Robertmurraya sp. FSL R5-0851: one gene and its partner. The main gene of each other region encodes a partner of the protein of the gene in region 2 in a complex. Links are inferred from orthologs where the notes say so. Each region holds a gene or a part of one and is shown on either strand. Other genes may lie near its edges. The genes, in order: MKX65_RS16345 and MKX65_RS23145.

Region 1 (7,714 bases), 1.4 Mb from region 2 along the record:
TGCCTACGGAGTATCAAAGTTTGCAATTGAAGGATTAACAGAAACTTGGGCTGATGAACTACGTGATACAAATATCCGTATCAATATGGTTGATCCTGGGGAAATGAATACCGAAATGCACACACTAGCCGTTCCTGATTGTGATTACCCGTTAGCAGACCCTAATGATGTGGTTGATGTTTTTCTTTATTTAGCTTCCGACGACTCAAATAATATTACTGGGAAACGGTTTGAAGCTCAAGTATTTAAGGAGGAAAGCAAATGACTTCACAAGCTTTTGATTTTCATCTTCCAACAAAGTTGAATGCGTCAATCCCCCCTGAGCGAAGAGGGATTAGACGTGATCAAGTGAAAATGATGGTTCTTAATAAACAAAGTGGGCAAGTATACCACGATGAATTCTGTCAGCTTGAACATTATCTTCAAGAAGGTGACCTGCTTGTTCTTAACAATAGCCGAACCATCCCCGCACTATTAAGAGCTAGGTTTCATCCAAATCATCAGAAGGAACCATCGATTATAGAAGTAAAGCTTGCTCGTAAATTAAATGAGTTCGAATGGGAAGCTTTAATTTTAAGTGATGAGGTTTCAGAAGGAGAAGTTTTACACTTCTCCCCTACTTTGTCAGCTACGGTGTTAAATCAGAAAAGCCCTACTCCCCTTTCTCGAATTCTATTTTCAAAAGGAGGTACTGAGCTACTAGAAGATGTCTATATGATCGGTGAACCTATCCGTTATGAATATATTCATAAACCTTGGAGTCTTGAATATTATCAAACCGTTTTCGCAACAACACCCGGATCGTTGGAAATGCCTTCAGCCGGAAGAGCCATAAGCTGGGAACTGCTATTTCGATTACAAAAGAAAGGGATTCAGATTGCTTTTCTTCAATTACACACAGGGCTCAGTTATTTTTTGGATGACAATTTGCTGCCAAGTCCTGAACAAAATAGTGAGAAATATATGATTCCGGAAAAGACCATGAATAAAGTACTAGATACAAAGAAACGCGGCTCAAAGGTCCTTGCGGTAGGTACGACCGTTGTCCGTGCCTTGGAAACCGCTTCGAAGACCAGCTGTCTCAATGGATGGACAAATTTGTATATTACGGAAGAGTCAAGGCTACAGTTGGTTGATGGAATCATTACTGGCTTTCATGAACCAAAAGCGAGCCACTTGGATATGCTTTTAGCTTTTGTACCAAAAGAAAAGCTATTTCCTGCGTATGAGGAAGCACTAAATAAACAATATTTATGGCATGAATTTGGAGATATTAATGTCATTCTTTAGGAGGGTGTTATCTTGCGAGTCCATCATTATGGGATTGAAGTAAAAGATATGGAGAAATCCATATCTTTTTATGAAAAGGTACTTCATTTTCAAGTAGAAGAAAAGGTAAAATTTATGGAAGAGGATATTGTTTTTTTACGCTTAGAGGATATACGTTTGGAGCTTTTTCTAGGTGATCATGTAAATAAAGTCTCACATACGCATATTTGCTTCGAAGTTCCTTTTTTACAAGAAATCATTCTTCGTTGTAAAGAATACCATTTTTGTATGGTGGAAGGTCCATACGAGTTGGAAAACGGGTGGACCACTGCATATGTGACAGGTCCATCAAATGAAACGATTGAATTTTTACAAAGAAGTTGACAATAGTTTGAACATAATAAATTTCTATTGTTTGAGGGTGACATGATGGGAGAGAGTTCTAGATTTAGAGAAATGAAAATACTAAAAGAAATTGCTGAAATGTTAAACGAGGGGACTGAGCTGAATCACGTTCTATCTCAAGTCCTAAAAAAGCTTTTGGATTTAACAGGACTCCAAACAGGTTGGATCTTCTTTATTGATGAAAAAGGCTCCCATCAACTTGTTGCACACGAAGCCCTTCCCCCTGCTCTTTCGTATGAACAAAACATAAGAATGTGTAAGGGTTCGTGCTGGTGTGTTAATCGTTATCATCATCAGAAAATAACAAAGGCAACCAATATTATTGAGTGTCAAAGAATCGAGGAAGCCATAGAAACCCAAAACGGAGACCATAACGGCTTAACACATCATGCTACCGTGCCGCTCCGTGCAGGTGAGGAAAGATTTGGTTTATTAAATGTAGGGGCTCCCTTTAAAACCTTCTTCAAGGACGATGAGTTAGCCCTGCTTGAAGCCGTTGCATTTCAAATTGGTACGGCCATTAAGCGGCTGAAGCTTGTGGAACATGAGCAAAAAACCGCCCTGAAAGATGAACGAAATCGACTTGCACGAGATCTTCATGATTCTGTGAATCAATTATTATTTTCTTTAAGTCTCACGGCAAGAGCAGGTGTAGAAATGACTAAGCCTGAGGAAATGAAAAGTACCTTCACCTATATACAAGAGCTTGCTCAAGATGCACTTGGGGAAATGAGATCTTTGATTTGGCAGTTACGTCCTCAAGGGTTAGAAGATGGACTACTAAGTGCCTTTCAAAAATACGGCCAGTTACTAGGTCTAACTGTTCATATTAACCTGAAGGGTGTTCCTCATTTTTCAAGTCAGGTCGAAGAAGCACTGTGGAGAATTGGGCAAGAGGCACTTGCGAATTGTAAAAAACATGCTGGTACAACGGTTGTATATATTGATTTAGAAAAAACAAAAGAGAAAACCATTCTAACCATTAAAGATCTTGGCATTGGGTTCCAATATCAAAAGGGAGTTCAAACACCATCGCTTGGTTTACAAAGTATGCGACTTCGAACCGAAGCGGGGGAGTTTTCACTAGAAAGTTCCCCCGATAATGGAACACTTATTCAAATCAAAATACCAAATTAAGGAGGGAGCTAAATGACTACGAAGATTCTGGTGGTCGATGATCATCACGTTGTTCGTAGGGGACTCGTCTTATTTCTTCGCACCCAAAAAGAAATCGAAATTATAGGTGAAGCGGGGAACGGAGTGGAAGCAATTGAGCTTACGAAAAGACATCAACCCGACCTAATATTAATGGACCTTTCCATGCCGGAAATGGATGGCATCGAAGCTACGAAAATGATTAAAAACTTGTACCCTACGATAAAAATCATTATTCTGACAAGCTTTTCTGAGCAGGATCATGTCATTCCTGCACTCGAGGCGGGTGCTTCTGGATATCAATTAAAGGATATTCAACCAGACGAACTTGTTCAGTCGATCCGAAATGTGATGTTAGGAACAAACCAGTTACACCCCAAGGCTACAAGTCATTTATTAGCGAAGTTATCAACCGATCGAAACCAAAATCGCCCTTCCATTTACGAGTTAACAAAACGAGAAATGGAGGTATTAAAAGAAATTGCCAAAGGAAAAAGTAACAAAGAAATTGCAACTAGCCTATATATAACAGAGAAGACTGTCAAAACCCATGTTTCTAACCTTCTCTCAAAGCTTGGTTTAGCCGATCGTACTCAAGCAGCCCTTTATGCAGTTAAAAATCGGCTAGTTGAATAAAAAACGGAAAGCGCTCGGGCTTTCCGTTTTTCTATTATTTACTTATTTGAAATTGTACCACTGGCTTCAGCCCGCTTAATTCAGAGCGTACTAACTTTAAGATTTCATTTGCAGCTGCTGGAGAGTGGCTTTTGGCTTTTACAGTGACGCGAACTTCGTTATCGCTTACTCTTACTAAAGCATCTTCATAGTCCATCGCTACAATCATCGTTTCAAGATACGCTTCTTTTTGGGTCACATCATTTAATTCTTTAATTTTATCAAGAGCGGCATTAATATCTTCTGTTGGTAGATCCGTAGAAGCAACAGTCGTTTCTAGCTCTTCTTTTAATTTACTTCTCTCTTCATCTAGCTCTAAGCGAAGTGCTTCAAACATTTCATCGCTAGCAGTACTAGAAATGACAGATTCACCAGATTCAGATGTATTTTCTCCACTTACTGTTGAATCTTCCTCTGATTCTTTTTCTACTGTAGCCATATTGTTCATTTGCTGTTCTGGAGAAGTAATGTAATATACCGATAATACAACAACTAAGCTAAGCATTGTTAATAACCAAACTGTTTGTTTTTTCAATAACATCTATAAATCCCCCTTTTATTTTTTAGGCATAACAGACACTCGATGAACCGGTACATCTAATAGTTTAGTAACGGATTCAAGTATCCATTTCTTTACTTGTATATTATCAGCTCCCTTTGCAATCACGATGACGCCACGAATGGCAGGCTTCTTCGTTTCTATTACAATAGGAACCTCTTTTTCCCCATCTCGGATAATCACTAACTGTTCATCCTTTGATTGGTCTTCGACTGTTCGTTGCCCACCCTCACGGTCAACCTCTTCGGTTTTTTGGGACTGAACAACCACATTTTTTTCAAGTATCTTTTTCTCAGTCGCGTCGACATTTACAGCTACAATCACTTCGCCAACGCCGACAATTCCCTCAAGTGTTTCCTTTAATTGATTTTCATAATGATCTTCATAGGCAGCAATTATTTCATTTCCATCAATCTTTTTCTGTCCAAATGTTTCTACATCCTCACTTGATTTCTCAGCATTTGCTGCCGTTTCAATAGCGGAAGGACTTGGATTTATTAGCAAATTACTTGCTAACATAATGGCGGCTCCAATTAACAAGACGATTAAGAAGTATTGATATTTACTAGATTTTTTCTCAGGAGGGCTTTCTTTACTAAATAGGTTTTTTAGGAATGTAATGGGCCCTTTATCTTTGTTAGGTTCTTTATCTTTTTCTGTATCATTTTCCACTTATTTGTTCCCCCCTTCTATGAAGATTTCAACAGCGCCTTTGTTTACATCCCATTTTTCAGAGAGAAGTGAAGACAGTTCCTCGTTTTGTTCACTTTCCGAATTAGATGGTAGAGGTGAGTTCGTATTAATATCAACCATTTGTACGACTTCTACCACAGTCTCCGTTGTTGATTCACGTAATGTAACAGATATCTCTTGAAGATTGTCTGGGAAGGTTGCGCTGCTCGTTTCATCCACTGATAGATCGATACTAGCAATCTCTAAACCGTACTGTTCCATCAACTCCTCTTCAACGTCCTTTTTTAATTGGACAGCCACTTCTTCTAAAGCATATGCATCAAAAGAGGCTTGTATTTCTTTTTTCTTCATTTCTATTGAATTTTCTATATTTTTTTCTGAAAAGGAGTCTACTTCGGTGATGGCGGAGAGGTTCGCTTCAAAATCACTAGATAGTATTTTCAGTATGGGCGAAAGAATAATAGCTATTAGTAATAATCCAGTAACCATCCTGGTGTACTTTTGCATATTTGAATTCGGAAGCAGCATATCAACAACTGTTGCTAGCAAGACGAAAAGGATTATATTTGTGATCCAGTCTTTTAGGAAATCCATACCACCCCTCCTAACGAACCATCATCGTAAGGTTTCCTGCTGCTATGACAACAGTTAAACTTAGAAAAAACATCATAGATACGATAGCTAAAGCAGCAAAAACGAAAACAATGCTTTTACTAATAATTTCTAAACAAGCGATAACCGGTCCTCCACCTAGAGGCTGTAAGACAGCAGCAGCAAATTTATAAATAAAGGCAATCATTAATATCTTAATCGCCGGAAAAGCAACAATAAGTAACAAGATTGCTACCCCTGCAATTCCAACGGTATTTTTCAGTAAAAGCGAAGCACTAATCACTGTATCAGTGGCATCTGTAAACATTCGTCCAATAACAGGGATAAAATTACCGGTAATGAATTTTGCTGTTCGAATCGTAATTCCATCTGTCACAGCTGCTGAAGCTCCTTGAACACTAAGAACACCAAGGAAAACCGTGAGGAAGATTCCGAGTAATCCAATGCTCCAATTTCTTAACAGATTTCCTAATTGAGTTACTTTGTGATGCTCTGATAAAATACTTACAATGCTTAATACTGCTCCTAAAAACAAAAGTGGTAAAACAACATATTGAATGAACATTCCACTGCTATTCATGAGGAATAAAATTACTGGATGGAAAAAGGCAGCAGATACGAGCCCCCCCGACGAGGCGATTAATGCAAGAAGAAGTGGAATGAGCGCCAAGATGAAGGAAATCATCGTTGTTATCGTATCATTTGTATACTGGATGGCTACATGAAAACTGTTTAGTGCGATAATAATCAACACCATAAATACAATTGCATACGCTACTTTACTAACTGTGCTCTTTTCGAATGAGTTTTGCAGTGTTTGCAAAAACATGGAGAACACGGTTAGCAATATTAGGGTACCAAGAAGCTTTCCATTAACAACAAATTCGTGAAAAATGAATTTAATTATTCCATTTGTCCACTCTTTTAAGGAAAATTGCTTGTCCCCCTTGATAAAATCGTAAAGGCTTCCCTTCTGACTTTCCGGAAGGAATCCTCCGTATTCCGTTGTAATCTTTTCCCAAAAAACCTTCATTTCATCCATATCTAAAGCTTCAAGCTGTTCTTCCATCATTTGTTCAGGATTTATGACGGACTGTGAAGAAGATTGAGTTTCTTCATTTGTCTCCGCTTTACTTATTGGGACAGACACAAATAGAATGAGAAATATGAGAGAGAATGTTTTGAAGATCAATTGCTTCAACTTTTTCACCTTCTTTTATCGGTTCAGTGGTTCAATTAATTTGGGATTAATGCAATGATGGTTTCTATCAATACCGTCAAAATGGGGATCGCCATAGCAAGTATTAATATTTTCCCAGCCATCTCAATCTTCGAGGCAATTGCTGCTTGTCCCGCATCCTTTGTAATTTGAGATGCAAACTCCGCAATATAAGCGATTCCGATAATTTTCAGGATGGTTTCTACGTAAATAATATTTACGTTTGCATTTATCGCTATCTTTTCAAGCATATGGATAATCGCGTAGATTTGATCGATTAAAAAGAGAAAGATGGAACATCCAACAAATACGATTAGCAAAAAGGCGAAATTTGGTTTTTGCTCTTTAACTACAAGAGCTAAAAAGGTAGCAATAAGCGCAAACCCAACTATTTGTAAAATTTCAATCGTCAAACCCTCCTTTATCCTTGGAATAGGAACACTGATTTGATTTTTTGAAATAACTCATCCACAATAGAAGCGACCATAAACAATATATAAATAAAGCCAAATAAAGTTACCCACTGAGCGTACTCTTTTTTTCCGACTTGATCGAGGATCGTGTGTAAAAACGCAACTACAATACCTACTCCAGCTATTTTAAAAATAATATCCACTTCTAAGCCCATTTGCTTTTCCTCCTAAGACCACATTCGATTTTTTACATCAGTAGAATAACTAGTAGTAACCCTGATAGAAATCCTAAGCTTTTCATCATCTTTTCATATCTCAATTGTTTGTCATATGCATCCGCTTCTTCACGCTCTAGATGGGTTAAGGCTAACCGAATTTGTTTTTGTTGAGAGAAACGATCATGCCTTCCAAGCGTCTCACCAAATTGCTTCATAATCTCATATTCTCCTTGCTTTAACGCTGTAAGCTTCCAAACCTCTTGAAGACTTTCCTCCCACGCATCCTTTACCGTTGTTTCAGAATTGGTTAGTTTCTTCGAAAAGGATTCAAAAAACCAAGAAATGGGCTTGGAAAGCTGCGATGCTAATCTTCTAGCTGCTTCATGAAGAGGGGTATGACCATACATGATTTCAGCCTCAAGTGATTGTAAGGCTGATTTTAGCTGTCTTAGTTGGCGAGGTCTTTCCGTTAAGTGCCTAGAGGCTTCAAAGCCCG
Region 2 (6,457 bases):
GACCAAACCCACCAGAATCATGTGCAACAACCATCTCATGTCCTTTTCTCACCAGCCCCTGAACCAGATGATTTGGAAAATCATGCTCCACTTCGATCTTCTTTCCAGATATCCACTGCCATCTAGGAGCATCTAGCGCACTTTGCGGGTTCAGGTCAAAATCAATCATATTCATCGCTACCTGCACATGCCCTTGTGGCTGCATATAACCACCCATCACACCAAAAGGCCCAACAGCCTCTCCATCCTTTGAAATAAAACCAGGAATGATCGTGTGATACGTCTTTTTCCCAGGAGCAAGCGCATTTTCGTCTTCTACATTTAATGAGAAATCATGGCCACGATTTTGCAGACCAATTCCTGTGTTTGGAACAACAATCCCAGAGCCAAAGCCCATATAATTGCTTTGGATAAAAGAAACCATATTCCCTTCTCCATCAGCAGTCGCCAAATACACCGTTCCACCCTTTGGAAGAGTACCCGGTTCTGGGAGCTGAGCCTCCTCTGTGATTTTCGCACGAGCCCTCTCGGCAAATTCATCCGATAGCAGATCTGAAACATTTGCCTTCATCGTTGTTGGATCCGTAATATACGTTTTCCCATCGGTAAATGCCTGCTTCATGGCTTCTAATTGCACATGCAAGCCCGTCAAATCTTCACGGTGCGAAAACTCGTAGCCTTTTAATATATTGAGTGCCATAAGCGCAACCAAGCCCTGACCGTTCGGTGGAATTTCCCACACATCGTAGCCGCGGTAGTTGACAGAAATCGGCTCCACCCACTCTGCTTTGTACGCGGAAAGATCTTCTTTTCGTAAAAAGCCCCCATGAGTCTTAGAAGCAGCGTCAATTTCATCGGCTAATCGGCCTCGGTAAAAGCTTTCTGCATTCGTCTCAGCAATTTCTTGAAGAGTATTCGCATGATCCTCAGATTTCCACATCTCACCGATTTGTGGTGGCTTTCCATCTGGAGCAAACACGCGGAACCATTCCTTGTATGAGGCGTCCTCCCCAAAGCGTTTCTGATAAATGTTATAGGCACTACCCCAATACTTCCCAAGTGTTGGAGAAACTGGGTAACCACCTCGTGCATATGCAATCGCCGGTTGCAACACTTCCGTTAATGGCAAACGTCCGAAGCGTTTGGAGAGCTCCGCCCATGCAGAGGGAGCACCAGGAACGGTTACCGGAATCCAGCCATGCGATGGCATTTTTTCATGCCCAAGCTCTTTCACTTTTTCAATTGAAATTCCTTGCGGGGAAGGTCCGCTCCCATTTAAGCCGTACATCTTATCTTTGATCCAAACCAGCGCAAAGGCATCGCCACCAATGCCATTCGACGTTGGTTCAGCGACGGTTAAGCACGCTGCTGTCGCAATTGCCGCATCCACAGCATTCCCACCCTTTTTTAGCATATCAAGCCCTGCCTGCGCGGCAAGTGGCTGAGATGTCGCCACCATGCCATTTCTAGCAATCGTCGCCATTCGCTGTGATCGATACGGATATGTAAGGTATGACAAATGAAACTCCCCCTATTAAACTTCGTCTTTCGAAATATTATACGATAGATTTTGAATTTTTCCAATAATTAAGAAATTACTAACTTGGGTGTCTGTCACCGCCCGTGGACAAATTCTTGTTTTTGTCCGTCTCAGGTGGACACTTAATAACAAAGTTTCTCCTCCTCAACAAAAAAAACCCGCACAAGGCGGGTTTCCTCTTACTATATCCTATGCATCAGAATTATCTGTGCTGTCAGTTCCTTCTTCAGTTCCAGGAGTTTCTTCTTTACCAGAATCTGTTCCTTCTTTTTCAGTAGACTTGTCCGCATCTTCTTCTTCAGCAGCTTTCTTTTCTGCTGCGTCATCCGTTGCTTCCTCTTCTTCTTCTACTGCATTTGGATCATCTTTTCCGCTGTTTTCCATATCAGACACATTTACTTCTTTTAATGAACTTAAAGGCTTTTGGAAATAGTCAATTGGATTTAAAGCTACTCCATCTTTGCGAATTTCAAAGTGAACGTGAACGCCAGCTTCTTCATTAACTAGGCTTTCACCTGCAGTTGCGATTGACTTACCTTGCTTAACTTCATCGCCAACTTTTACTTTGATGTCACTAACTGATTGATATTGTGTTACAATTCCTTTGTCATGCTCAATTTCAATCACATTACCAAGTAGAGAATCGTTATCAACCACTTTTGTCACTGTTCCGCTAAGAGCTGCAACTACATCGAATGCTTCCCCATCTTTTTGAACAATATCAATACCTGTGTTTGGGTGGTATGAATTGTCGTAGAATACTAGGGCTGCTTCTTGCTGTTCTGTTGAGCCGTTATTATCATAGAATTGCTTTTGAATTTCGACCTTGTTTGGATCTGTCACCGGCATTACAAAGTTTTCCATTGTACGTGATACTTCAACAGCTGGCTCATTGAACTTCTTGTCTGTAACGTCAGTAGCCTCGTTGTTGTACCCAAACTTGTCTGAATCTGTTGCACTGCTTTGATACCATAAAACCGCGGTTAAAATGATCGCTGCGCTTCCTAGATAAATTGCTGGGAATGCCCATCTTTTCTTTAAAAAGCGCTTAACATTTGAATCTTGAGAAGATCGTTTCTTTTCTTCCTCTCTCATTTATCATCACCTCAGCAATCAGTTTGAACAATGTGAGAGAAATATATACGTTGTGAGGAAAAAATTTTTTAGACTTATTTTTCGACAAAGCTTTTACAATTATTCATGATAGGAGAATGTTTTATGAAAAAATTTCTTTGGACCCTTCCCCTTGCATATATGGCGCTGATTTGGACACTATCCAGCTTTCCGGCCGACAAATTCGTCGCCTTGCCCGACTTGTCCCTTGACCGCATCATTAAAGAGTCACTACACCTGGTCGAATTTGGAATTCTATACCTCCTCTTCGCCCTTGCACTATATGGAAATGGACAGCTCACAAAAAAGACAAGCCTCCTCTTTGCGATCATCGCTTGCCTGTACGGGGCACTTGATGAAATTCACCAGTCCTTCGTTCCCTACCGCTCCGCCACATGGATTGACCTTGTAAAGGACGTTATTGGTGTCACCGTAGCTTATTATTTCGTAAACCGATTTTATTTTTTGAAAAAAAATAAGCTAGAGCAAAAGCTCTAGCTTATTTCTGGGCAGTAATCTTCGTGAGCAGATCGTTTGATGATACGACTTCTACTCCTTGATAGTAGTACTTCGCGATATCTACGTAGTTCTTTCCTTCTTGTGCCATTCCATTCGCCCCGTATTGGCTCATACCAACACCGTGGCCGTATCCCTTTGTATTAATCACGATTTGGTCGCCTTTTCGCTCCCACGTAAAGTCAGTTGATTTTAATTCCAGCTTCGTACGAATATCTTGCCCGGTTAGCACGGTCCCATTAAAGTCGACCTTGCTCACTCGGTTACTAGATGTACGCTCGACCACTTTTCCGATCGTATCACCTGAACCCACCTTCACGCCTAACAATCGCTCAAAGTCGGAAACGGAAACAACCTTTTGTCCGTTAAATTCCTTTGAATTCAGATCCCAAGGGCTCTCGACACTTTTTAAATAAGGGAGTGCACCTTGCCAAACTGATTCGGAATTTTCCGTATACCCATTACTTGTTGAAAAGAACGTCGCATCGATTGGGCTTCCCTCATAGGTTAAAATTTGACCGCTCGTTTCCTGTACCGCTTTACGGATCTTCTCTATTTTCCAAGAGTAGTCCTTGCCCCAAATCTTTCTAAGCTCTTCATCGTTCTTAAATACCTGGTGCTGCACCGTATCCGTTACGAGTGCCCCGTCAGGTACCTCAAGCTTTTCTGAGCTAATCATTTGCCTCACGATATAGGTTCTTGCAGTAAGCGCCTGTGCCTTCAATGCTTCAAGTTCAAACGTGGCTGGCATTTCTGATGCAACAACGCCCGTTACATAGTTATCCAGTTCAAGTGTCTCCACTGATTCTGATGCGGTACGATAGACAGCAACTTCTACGGCCGGACCCGTTGGTGGTGCTTCAGCGACCGTCTCTTTAGCGGTTTCCTCTCCAAGTTTACCACTTACCTTACCCTCTGAAAAAGGGAGCACGACGAGTGTAGGAATCATTAGTGTGACGACGAATAGAATGGCGGATACGATTACAAATGGTTTTAGTTTCATTGTGCTTGTGCCTCCAGTACGCATTAGGTAACAAGGAATATGTAGTCCCGTCTCCATTCATACATATGGACTTGGACAAGCAAATATGACTTTTTCTTATATCATGAATAAAAACATTGTAGAAGCATCACAATATTCTAGGTGGTCATCCTTTTCCTGTAATAAAAATGTAAAAAACCGCAGAGTATGGAATACTTCTACGGTTTACATTTACGAATATACATTTATTTAAGCATTCATATCACTAACGTATGTTTTTTCAATCGTTTCAACGACTTCTGTCACACGCTCGATATCTGCACCAAGTGATGCAAGCTTCTGGTGGAAGTCAACATACCCACGGTCTAAATGCTTAAGCTCTGTTACACGAGTGATGCCGTCAGCGACTAATCCTGTTAAGATAAGCGCAGCAGCCGCACGTAAGTCTGTTGCAGCAACCTCTGCTCCTTGCAGGTTAGATGGTCCATTCATAATTACTGAACGACCTTCAATTTTAATATCAGCATTCATACGACGGAATTCTTCTACGTGCATAAAACGGTTTTCAAATACCGTTTCTGTAATCATACTAGTTCCTTTTGCATGAAGAAGTAATGCCATCATTTGTGATTGCATATCTGTTGGGAATCCTGGATGTGGCATTGTTTTGATATCCACGGCTTTAAGCTTATCTGGTCCAATGACACGTAAGCCGTCCGCTTCTTCTTCAATAATAACGCCCATCTCTTCCATTTTCGCAATAAGTGAGGTTAAATGTTCTGGAACGGCTCCTCTTACAAGCACGTTTCCACCAGTAATAGCGGAAGCAACCATGAATGTTCCAGCCTCGATGCGGTCAGGAATAATATGATGCTCGCAACCGAAAAGAACATCTACACCTTCAATGCGAATCGTACCTGTTCCTGCTCCTCTAACCTTGGCACCCATTTTGTTAAGGAAATTAGCTAAGTCCACAATTTCTGGCTCTTTCGCACAGTTTTCCATCACTGTTGTACCATTGGCAAGAGTCGCGGCCATCATAATATTTTCAGTCGCACCGACACTTGGGAAATCTAAATAGATTTTTGCGCCGTGTAAGCGACCTTCTGGAGCTTCGGCTTCAATAAATCCGTTTCCAACTTTTACCTTAGCACCCATAGCTTCAAAGCCTTTTAAATGCTGATCAATTGGACGTGAACCAATTGCACAGCCACCCGGCAATGCAACTCGTGCACGGCCATTTCTTGCTAGTAATGAACCCATTACTAGTACAGATGCTCTCATTTTTCTTACATATTCAAATGGTGCTTCTTCTCTTAATACTCCAGATGCATCAACCGTTACCGTGTTATCTTTAAATCCGACATTGGCATTTAAATAGCGTAACACTTCATTGATTGTAAATACATCGGAGAGTGTCGGCACATCTTTAATTACGCATTTTCCATCACTTGCTAATAATGTTGCGGCGATCACAGGCAAAACTGCATTTTTAGCGCCTTCTACTTTCACTGAGCCACTAAGCCTTCTTCCGCCGCGGACGATGATTTTTTCCAAGTGTATTCCCCTCCGCGTCCATTTTCTCTATATTAATATTCAATCGTAATGATTGGTGTGCCAACTACTAGGGTAGTCTTTGCGCCCAATCCTTGCGTTCTAAGTCCTACTTGTAAGTTCATTTCTTTCTGGTTGCTTGTTAAGGTTTCTGACAACATAGGCGAATACGCCGATGATGATACAAAATTATTTTCGTCTAATGATTCGATCTCTTCTGCCTTAAACTGCGTAAGTAATCGATTGACAGTATCAGGCAAAGACTTATTCATCTTATCACTGAATTCGCCTTTTATACAAGAGAAAATTGTTGGTTTTCCTCGAAAGATGTCAGAGAGCTGCAATGGTAGTTCATTTTCAAGAAATCGTGTGGTTTGTTGCGAAAATTTCTCGTCATTCACCTCATAAATGATATACGTTTGAGGTTGCTGATTTGTGAGGGTTGTTAAAACTTGGATTTTTTCCTTCGGACCATGGTCAGTGGTGCTTATACCTGTAGCTTCCCACATATTCTCTTTAGAATTCACGTTCCACGACCATTCAGGAAATTTTTTTTGCAAGTCTTTGCTGAACTCCTTCACGCCCTCAAGGCTGTCTAAATGGTCCACTTTCTCTCTTGCATGCAGAGACCATCCAGTGATGGGAATTTGTTCCCCTTCCACGACAGAAGCAAGTGTTAGTAAGTCAAGCTGTTCTTCAGCTACTATCGTTTTATTCCCAATGTTTATAATAGCAAAACCTGTTAAGCACAT

What was found.
Region 1: the proteins of MKX65_RS23145 (region 2) and MKX65_RS16345 are in contact, whole or in part, in a crystal structure (PDB 3TUF), measured with the Bacillus subtilis proteins. The link is inferred for Robertmurraya sp. FSL R5-0851 from one-to-one orthologs.

Annotation. Positions count from the first base shown.
Region 1 is NZ_JBBOOE010000001.1:3,167,510-3,175,223, forward strand. Bases 2,273-5,100 are described here. They hold MKX65_RS16345 (SpoIIIAH-like family protein), read right to left. Parts: upstream 4,046-5,100; coding sequence 3,500-4,045; downstream 2,273-3,499. Other genes in these bases: MKX65_RS16335 (GAF domain-containing sensor histidine kinase), read left to right, coding at 2,273-2,811; MKX65_RS16340 (response regulator), read left to right, coding at 2,824-3,465; spoIIIAG (stage III sporulation protein AG), read right to left, coding at 4,061-4,735; spoIIIAF (stage III sporulation protein AF), read right to left, coding at 4,736-5,100. Outside these bases: MKX65_RS16320 (SDR family NAD(P)-dependent oxidoreductase), read left to right, coding at 1-265; MKX65_RS16325 (S-adenosylmethionine:tRNA ribosyltransferase-isomerase), read left to right, coding at 262-1,290; MKX65_RS16330 (VOC family protein), read left to right, coding at 1,303-1,653; more of MKX65_RS16335, read left to right, coding at 1,696-2,272; more of spoIIIAF, read right to left, coding at 5,101-5,350; spoIIIAE (stage III sporulation protein AE), read right to left, coding at 5,361-6,578; spoIIIAD (stage III sporulation protein AD), read right to left, coding at 6,605-7,000; spoIIIAC (stage III sporulation protein AC), read right to left, coding at 7,009-7,215; stage III sporulation protein SpoIIIAB, read right to left, coding at 7,248-7,714. UniProt on the Bacillus subtilis protein: Involved in forespore engulfment. Forms a channel with SpoIIIAH that is open on the forespore end and closed (or gated) on the mother cell end.
Region 2 is NZ_JBBOOE010000001.1:4,541,745-4,548,201, forward strand. The notes cover bases 683-3,564. They hold MKX65_RS23145 (peptidoglycan DD-metalloendopeptidase family protein), read right to left. Parts: upstream 2,636-3,564; coding sequence 1,730-2,635; downstream 683-1,729. Other genes in these bases: MKX65_RS23140 (gamma-glutamyltransferase family protein), read right to left, coding at 683-1,519; MKX65_RS23150 (VanZ family protein), read left to right, coding at 2,759-3,151; spoIID (stage II sporulation protein D), read right to left, coding at 3,153-3,564. Also shown: more of MKX65_RS23140, read right to left, coding at 1-682; more of spoIID, read right to left, coding at 3,565-4,172; murA (UDP-N-acetylglucosamine 1-carboxyvinyltransferase), read right to left, coding at 4,401-5,708; MKX65_RS23165 (YwmB family TATA-box binding protein), read right to left, coding at 5,741-6,457. UniProt on the Bacillus subtilis protein: Involved in forespore engulfment and required for anchoring membrane proteins on the forespore side of the septal membrane. Forms a channel with SpoIIIAH that is open on the forespore end and closed (or gated) on the mother cell end.